2 linked regions of the Dongshaea marina genome follow. The protein of the gene in region 2 interacts with the protein of the main gene of each other region in a pairwise test. Links are inferred from orthologs where the notes say so. Each region holds a gene or a part of one and is shown on either strand. Other genes may lie near its edges.

The links.
Region 1: the proteins of DB847_RS15550 (region 2) and def interact in binary tests that used the Escherichia coli proteins (3 or more experiments, as listed by UniProt). The link is inferred for Dongshaea marina from one-to-one orthologs.

Annotation. Positions count from the first base shown.
Region 1 is NZ_CP028897.1:4,681,175-4,685,563, reverse strand. The notes cover bases 542-3,420. They hold def (peptide deformylase), read right to left. Parts: upstream 2,294-3,420; coding sequence 1,790-2,293; downstream 542-1,789. Other genes in these bases: DB847_RS21935 (LysM peptidoglycan-binding domain-containing protein), read left to right, coding at 2,409-3,420; fmt (methionyl-tRNA formyltransferase), read right to left, coding at 802-1,770; rsmB (16S rRNA (cytosine(967)-C(5))-methyltransferase RsmB), read right to left, coding at 542-805. Outside these bases: more of rsmB, read right to left, coding at 1-541; more of DB847_RS21935, read left to right, coding at 3,421-3,497; DNA-processing protein DprA, read left to right, coding at 3,494-4,389. UniProt on the Escherichia coli protein: Removes the formyl group from the N-terminal Met of newly synthesized proteins. Requires at least a dipeptide for an efficient rate of reaction. N-terminal L-methionine is a prerequisite for activity but the enzyme has broad specificity at other positions.
Region 2 is NZ_CP028897.1:3,314,624-3,318,962, forward strand. Bases 847-3,675 are described here. They hold DB847_RS15550 (aspartate-semialdehyde dehydrogenase), read right to left. Parts: upstream 2,857-3,675; coding sequence 1,837-2,856; downstream 847-1,836. Other genes in these bases: DB847_RS15545 (FimV/HubP family polar landmark protein), read right to left, coding at 847-1,491; DB847_RS15555 (4-phosphoerythronate dehydrogenase), read right to left, coding at 2,875-3,675. Also shown: more of DB847_RS15545, read right to left, coding at 1-846; more of DB847_RS15555, read right to left, coding at 3,676-3,999; DB847_RS15560 (phosphatase PAP2 family protein), read left to right, coding at 4,144-4,339.

The DNA of each region.
Region 1 (4,389 bases), 1.4 Mb from region 2 along the record:
TGAGTTGTGGTTGCGACTCCAGGATATGGATGGTTTTGCCGCCGGGGGCTGCACAGGCATCAAGAATCAGCTCACCGGGTGCCGCTTCAAGCAATAGGGCCGCCATCTGCGCCGCTGCATCCTGTACCGAGCAGCGACCCTCGCTGAATCCCGGCAACTTTTCTACATCGGTGGCCTGGGCAAGCTGAACCGCACTGCTGGCAAGTTCAGAGGATTCACCCTCAAGCTGTTGCTCCGTGAGCTGCTCCAGCCAGTCGCTGCGACTGACTTTGGCGGTATTGACCCGAATCCACATCGGTGGTTTCTGGTTGTTGGCCTCGAGTATGTCTTGCCACTGCTCCGGATAGGCTTGCCTGATCCTGTTACTCAACCACTGGGGGTGGCTCAAGCGCGCGTTCGGGTTTTGATCGGTGCTTTCGCACAGCTCATCCCGGTTGCGCATAAAGTTACGCAGTACTCCGTTGACCAGCCCACGCAAGGTTGCGAAGTTAACCAGCTTACTGGCATTGACTGTCTCTGTAACCGCTGCATGATCCGGTACCCGGGTATAGAGGAGCTGGTAGAGTCCCACCAAGATCAGCGAATGCAGGATCCGCTGCTTGCCCTTAAGAGGCTTTTTCAGAAGTTGTGCAGCGATCGCATCCAGACGGCCATACCAGCGCAGGGTGCCGAAGCACAGCTCCTGCAGCAGGGCGCGATTGCGGGCACCGACCTTGGCCTGAGCCCTGGGAAGCGCGTTTGACAGGGACTGGCCCTGATGGATCACGCTATGGATCACTCGGGCAGCTTCGGCGCGGGTTTTCATGCTTGCTCCTCATCGGCAACGCCGACAGGCTTGCCCGGGGTAAACCAGTCGCGCCGCGAGTTTAGAATATCCCGGGCGGACATCGCTTTTTTTCCGGGGATCTGTAGCTTGAGGAGTCGAATTGCTCCCTCGGAGGTGGCGATATCAATACCCTCGGCGCTCGCACTCAGCACTACTCCCGGCTCAAGGGTGTTGGGATCACCGATCACCTCACTCTCCCAGACCCGGATGTTTTTATCCTGGATCGTAAAATAACTGACCGGCCAGGGGTTAAAGGCGCGCACCTGGCGCTCCAGGGCTGCTGCACCCTGGGTCCAGTCGAGCTGTGCCTCGGCCTTGGTTAGTTTTTCTGCGTAGGTTGCAAGGGAGTCATCTTGAGCCTCGGCTGCGAGGGTGCCGGCCGCGATCCCCTCAAGGGATTCCAGCAGGGCATCCGGACCAATGTCCATTAGCTTAAGATAGAGGGACTCGGAGGTTTCATCAGAGTCAATCGGGCAGCTCTTTTTCAGCAGCATGGCCCCGGTATCCAGGCCGGCATCCATCTGCATTATGGTTACGCCGGTCTCCTTATCGCCGGCCCACACCGAGCGCTGAATCGGCGCAGCCCCCCGCCACTTAGGAAGCAAAGAGCCATGCACATTGATGCAGCCCAGGCGTGGGGTATCCAGCACCAGTTGCGGCAAGATCAGGCCATAGGCGACCACCACCATGAGATCGGCATCCAGAGCGGCCAACTCCTGCTGCGCCTCGCTATCGCGAAGGGTTCTGGGCTGGTAGACCGGCAGCTGATGCTGCTCGGCAAGCTGCTTGACCGGGCTAGCTTGCAATTTTTTACCCCGCCCCGCAGGGCGATCCGGTTGGGTGTAGACGGCGATAACCTGATGTTCACTGTCCAGCAGCTTCTCAAGATGGCGCGCTGCAAAATCCGGCGTTCCGGCAAAAATAATTTTTAATGACTGACTCAAAACAACCTCTGGGTGGTAATTACTGGTCTTGCTTCTGGAGTTTCTCAAGCTTCTTACGAATTCGCTGGCGCTTGAGAGGCGACAGGTAATCGATAAATAGTTTACCGTTCAGATGATCCAGCTCATGCTGAATACAGATCGCCAGCAGCTCATCCGCTTCCAGTTCAAACGCCTCGCCCTTGGTATCAAAGGCCTTGACCGTGATTTTTTCTGCACGGGGTACCAGTGCCTGAATTGAGGGTACAGAAAGGCAGCCCTCCTCAATTCCGGTACTGCCGGAGCTGACCGTGATCTCAGGGTTGATAAGGACCAGAGGCTCACTGTGATCGCCGGAAAGATCGATGACGACGATGCGCTGGTCGATGTTGACCTGAGTAGACGCCAGACCGATTCCCTCCTCGGCATACATAGTTTCGAACATATCATCTACAATTTTTTGTAGTTGGGGAGAAAAGTCCTCGACTGGTTTAGGGATGAGTCTTAGTCGCTCATCCGGAAATCGAAGTACGTCTAGTTTGGCCATACGAAAACCCTCAGATTGGCACAAAGTTGGTTATTAGTCTGGCAGTATTCTAGACATTTGTGACGCTAAAAAACAGCAACAGAGAGCAGATGCTCTCAGGACAGGGATGGTTATGGTGGGACGACTCTGGATAGTGTTAACTTTGGCTCTTGCCCTGGCCTGTGGTGGGGTGTTCGCCAAAGAGGCGATGCAGCTCAAGCAGGATCACCCGAAAACCTATACAGTAAAGAAGGGTGATACCCTGTGGGATATCTCTAAAAAGTTTCTCAAAACACCCTGGCTATGGCCCAGGCTATGGCAGGTTAACCGTCAGGTGAGTAATCCTCATTTGATCTATCCAGGGGATGTTTTGAGTCTCATCTGGATTAATGGTGAACCTCGGCTGGTCAAAAAGCGGGTGGTTCGACTCTCTCCAAAGGTCCGGGTAGAGGAGAAGGTGCAGCCGATTCCAACCCTGCCTCTGTCGGAGATAGGTCCCTTCCTGCGGTTGGATCATATCTTTAATGGTGATGATATCAACAGCTTGCCTTTTGTTCTGGGCAACAATGAAACCCACCTGGGGATGCAGACCGGTGAGGAGGTGTTTGTTCGAGGTGTCCTCCAGGAAGACGCTCTGTATGGTATCTATCGGCCAGGTAAGGTCTACGAGGATGTCGAGACCGGAGAGTCTCTGGGGCAGCAGGCGATATTTGTCGGTATTTATCAGGCTGGTAAGGTCCATGATAATCAGCTGACCTCAGGGATCATCCGTAAGCAGCACAGGGCTGTGATGCAGGGTGATAAGTTGATGTTGCTTCCGGAGCAGGATTCTCAGAGCGCTTACTTTACCCCGATGGCCGGAGATCCTGTCAAGGGGGCCTATGTGGTGGACATTGCCAACCAGCAAACCCAGGTTGGTAAGCTTGGAGTGCTGGTGCTCAACAAGGGGATGAGAGACAAGCTCAAGCCCGGCGATGTGTATATGATTGAGCGCCCCGGAATCGAGGTCGCGGTCACCGGAAGAAGTAAGCCTGAAGCCAATTACAGCTCGCTGGCCGGAAGCTTTAGTAACCTGTTTGCGACCGATACCGAAACCCTTCCCTCGGAGCAGGTTGGACGGGTGATGGTGTTTCGCGTCTACGACAAGATGAGTATTGCTCTGGTTCTCGATAGTATTGATCCTATCCGCAAGGAGTACCTGGTCCACTCGATTGAGGTGCAATGAAACCTGCGCTATTCGAGCCCCGGGTGCAGTTCTGGCTGATGCTGGCCACTGCACCCGGGGTTGGTCCTGTTCGGGCTTGTGCCCTGAGGAACAGTCTTAACTCATCAGAGATAACCTCTCTTGACTCCCATCTTTGGGATAAGCTGGGTCTGAATTCGGAGCAGCGGCGCTGGATGCAATCCCCCGGGATGCAAGGCATGCTCGATGAGGCCAGGCGCTGGTTAGATGCAAGCGATGCACACAGTATATTGACACCGGACACTCCAGGTTACCCCGAGCTACTCAGAGAGTCCCACGGCGCACCACCTGTGCTGTTTGTCAGAGGAGACCCCAAAATTCTTCAGCAGCCACAGCTGGCTATCGTCGGCACCCGCCGGCCTACCCCCTATGGGGAAAAAATGGCCGGGCATTTTGCCCTGGGGCTCAGCGAGCTGGGTTACCTGGTGACCAGTGGTCTGGCTCTGGGAATCGATAGCTGCGCCCATCGGGCTGTGGTGGGGGCTGGATATCCTGGTATCGCGGTGTTAGGGAGTGGACTGAATCAGCTCTACCCTAAGCGCAACCGGATGCTGGCCCGGGAAATAGGTGAACGGGGAGGCGCACTGGTGAGTGAGCACTGGCCCTCGGTTGGGGTTCGACCGGAGCATTTTCCGAGGCGCAACCGCATCATCAGCGGACTGAGCCTGGGGACCCTGGTAGTGGAGGCGTCTTTGAAAAGTGGATCCCTCATCACGGCCCGTTATACCCTGGAGCAGGGGCGTGAACTGTTCGCGATTCCCGGCTCCCTGCTCAACCCTCAGGCAGACGGTAGTAATCAACTGATCCAAAATAACGCTAAGTTAGTTCGCAATGTGGCCGATATTGTGGAAGAAATCGGAGCATTAGAAGCCTT
Region 2 (4,339 bases):
TAACTCAGCTTCGAGATCGCTTAAATCCAGCTCAGACTCCTCGGAACTCTCGACATCTGCAGACTCCTCTTCATCCCAACTAACCTCAAGCTCCTCCTGTTCATCCACCGAGGCGGCCGGGTCTTCGGTTTCTCCATCGAAAGAGACATCCGTTTGCTCAAGCTCAAAGTCCTCTTCGCTAAAACCATCCGGGACAGCCTTACTCTCGCCCTCAGGGGCATCAGATGGAACAAGATCCGGGGATTCAAGCTGCTCCGACTCATCTGTATCAGCAAAGACCTCCTCGGCCTCTTCCTCATCGGCAAAGACCTCTTCCGCTGGCTCAGCAGGTTCTTCAGGTAGCTCATCGTCCTGTGTCAAAGAGAGATCATCGTCAGCAGTAAGATCCGGAACTTCCCCATCATCAGCAAGCAAGCTGGAGAGTTCATCATTATCCTCATCCATCAACATGGTTGTGGATTCGGCCATATCCTTTTCCTGATTCTCAAGCTCTCGCTTGGCACGCATTCTGAGCCAGAAGCTCACAATCAGCAGCACGATCAGTACAGGGAAGACAATCAGTAACACCAGGTTCAACCAGGAGCCAGCAAAATCATCGAACCAGCCCTTTTCCTGTTGCTGCTGTTGCTGTTCAAGGAGCTGCTGTTGCTGCTGCACCAACTGGGCTTCTATCAATTGCAGCTGTTTCTTCAGCTCATCCTGCTCTCCAAGTTGACCCTTGAGGCGATCGATTTCAGCATTGAGTTTCTGGATTCGCAGCTTGAGGCGATGGTGCCCCTCCGCCATCATCTCGAGCTGCTGGTTAGATTCTTCAACCTGCCCCTTGAGCTCCTTCACCAATTTGGAATCGACCGCAGGCTTGGGAGGCTCCACAACTGCGGGGGCTGCTTCAGGGTCCACCTTGGTGGCTTCAGCCTCAGAGGCTGTCACCACCTTTGGTGCAGGCTTTACCTTAGTGGCTTGCACAGGTTCAGGTTTAGGTTCGGGCTTAGGATCAGGCTTTGGTTTTTCAGATACAGGTGCAGGCTTAGCTTTTGGCTGCTTTATGGGAGCATATTCAAATTTAGCCTGGCGCTCCTGCAGGAACCAGCTCCGCGCCGCTTTGCTATCAAGCCTGCTGATCTCAGCCCTAGATGGTAATTTCAGTGTACTGCCCAGTATCAGGTGGTTGATGTGGCCCTGCTCAAAGGCCTGAGGATTTTTATCGAAGATCCCCTGCATCACCTGATAAATGGTTACAGATGTGTCAGGACGAAAACGGGTCGCTAGTGACCAGAGGGTGTCCGTTTTTAGAATCGGCCCGTAGCTTTCGGGAAGAGAGGCCTGAGCCTTGTTCTGTTCAGCCAGCGGCAAAGCCTCGCCGGAAGGACCAACCAGCTCAACATAGAACTGATCACTTTGGTACTGATCATCCGATGCTGCACTGGCAGTCCCCTGTAAGAAGACCATCAGTAAACAGACAAGTACCAGCCATTTGTGTGTAGATCCCATAACCCTTCCTTCATTGAGCTGTCAGAGTCCTGATCCCGTGCCAACTTACCGACTTCCAATATGGGTTGGCTCAGCCCACAGCAAAAAACGCTGCTATCTTGCTAAAGTTTAGGAAAAAACTGATTTGATTTACATTTCTCCGCCCAAAAAATAGCAAGAGGCGCAAAGCGCCTCTTGTTTTAATGCCAATAATGTGCCACTTAGAGCTGTTCTGAACCGGGTCACCACTTCAGTGCGGTACTGCCCGAACAGGCCAGGTTCCTCTGAAATGATAATCGGCATTGGGAGCCCACATGCAAAGCCCGTGATTTGTTACAGTATTGACTCCATGGTTGGGAGACGACTCTAGTGCCAGTAATGCTTCACCAGCTCCTCGGCAATCTGAATGGCGTTGGTGGCCGCTCCTTTTCGGATATTATCCGCTACCACCCACAGGCTCAGGCCATTGGGATGAGAGATATCATCGCGGATCCGTCCCACAAAAACACTATCCTCACCGGCCGCATGGGTCACCTGGGTCGGATACTCTTGTGCATCTTCACACAGAGTCACTCCCGGGGCATCCCGCAGGACCGACTTGGCTTGCTCCGCATCAAAGGGGATCCGGGTCTCCAGGTGGATCGCCTCGGCGTGCCCATGAAATACCGGGATCCTGACGCAGGTTGGATTGACGCCGATCGAGGGATCGCCGAAGATCTTGTGAGTTTCCCACACCATTTTCATCTCCTCCTTGGTATAGCCGTTATCCAGGAAGCGATCGATGTGCGGCAGGGCATTAAAGGCGATCTGTTGCGCAAAGGTCTCACTTTTTACCGGTCTTGCGTTCAACAGAGCCGCGGTCTGAGATGCAAGCTCATCAACCCCGGATTGTCCGGCACCGGAGACCGACTGATAGGTTGCAACATTGATCCTCTCGATCCCAGCCTGATCAAAGATTGGCTTGAGAGCTACCAACATCTGGATGGTTGAACAGTTCGGATTGGCAATCACGCCCCGTTGACGGTACCCGGCAATGGCATCAGGATTCACCTCAGGAACCACCAGGGGAATATCCTCTTCATAGCGAAACTCTGAGGTGTTATCGATGACAACCGCTCCTGCATCCACAGCCTCTGGTACCCAGCGACGAGAGGCCTCACCCCCGGCGCTGAAAAAACATAGCTCAACATTGGACCAGTCAAAGCCCTCAACATCTAATACTTCCAGCTCCTCCCCCTGGAAAGTGATATTGGTTCCTGCACTTCTGGAGGAAGCCAGGGGGAAAAGCTCTGCCACCGGGAATTCCCGCTCCTCCAGAAGCTCAATCAGCATCCGCCCCACTGCACCACTGGCCCCCAATACCGCGACTCTGTAACTTTGTTGCACCTACCCACTCCTTTTTCGTTATAAATAAAAACCCAATTCTTGTAATTGAGCCCGTCTGTCATTCTCGACACCCTCAAGCCGTAATGAGGATAACTCCCGACGCACCGGATATGTTTTACGTAGCCGGTCAAACCCCCCGGGGTTTGCAACCTGAGCTCGAAACCTGGCGTCATCTTGTCGCACATCGTAAACCAGCTGCATCAACTTTTGCTGCTGCTCCGGACCTAGTACTCCCCGAACGCGGACCGTAGAGATCTCAGGCTCAGGCAATAACGGCTGCAAACTCAGCTCAGTGGGCATGCCCAGGCAATCGCACACCGCCCGATACAGGATCTCCGTACCCCGTGCTTTTCCTTCCAGACTATATCCGGCAATGTGTGGTGTTGCCAACTGAGTATGTGGAATTAGATCCTGCAGGATATCCGGCTCACTCTCCCAGACATCCATCACCAGGTTGAGGGGCTCCCCACCCATCTGACGCGCCAGTAAGGCCCGGTTATCCCATACCTCACCACGCGAGGAGTTCACCAAAATCTTTTTGCCGGTAAGCGAGTTGAGCTCACTTGCTCCCAACAGATGGAAAGTCCCATCTTGGGTTTCAGCAGGAGTGAGCGGCACGTGATAGCTGATAATATCCGCATCCCAGAGAAGTTGTTGATGGGAGATAAATGGCCCCGTATCACCGGCTCTGGCACGAGGAGGATCGCATAACAGTAGCTTCATCCCCAGCGCTGTGGCCTTGGAGGACAACTCACGACCAATATTGCCCACGCCCACTATCCCAAGGCTCAAATCTCTCAAATCAAGCTGCTGACGCTCGGCTACCACAAGCAGTGCGCTCAGCACATATTCAGCCACCGAGATCCGGTTACATCCGGGGGCACTTGAAAAGCGGATCCCCCGTTGTTTGAGATAATCCTGGTCCACATGATCGGTGCCTATGGTTGCAGTCCCGACAAACCTAAGGTGCTCAGCTTCGGCCAGCAACTCCTGATTGACCTGAGTCACCGAGCGAACCAGCAGGATATCGGCGTTTTTCAGCTGCCGCGCAGCTAACTCACGCCCGTTCACCCGCTCAATTGACCCCATATGAGCGAAGAACTGCTCGGCATAGGGAATATTTTCATCAATCACAAAATGCATACGACTCCTCAACAGCCCGGGACAAGGCGATAAACACGGATCCAGAGCTCATACTATCAAAACAAAGGCTTATCCTGAAAATGGCTAATCCGTCCCAACTATGGCATCCTTGCCACATGATTGTTTAGCCAATACCAAGGACAGATGTTTTACATTAAAAAACAGCTCATCACCCTGGTGATCCTGCTTATAGTGATCAGTATCAGCTTTATCTCCGAGCATCTGGGAGTACGCTGGTACCCCATGCTGGATCTTCATTCATCCTTTGCTTCCATCCTATATGGGCTGACGCTGTCGGTCAGCAGCAAAGGCTTGATTGTCACTTTGATTGTGCTGTTAT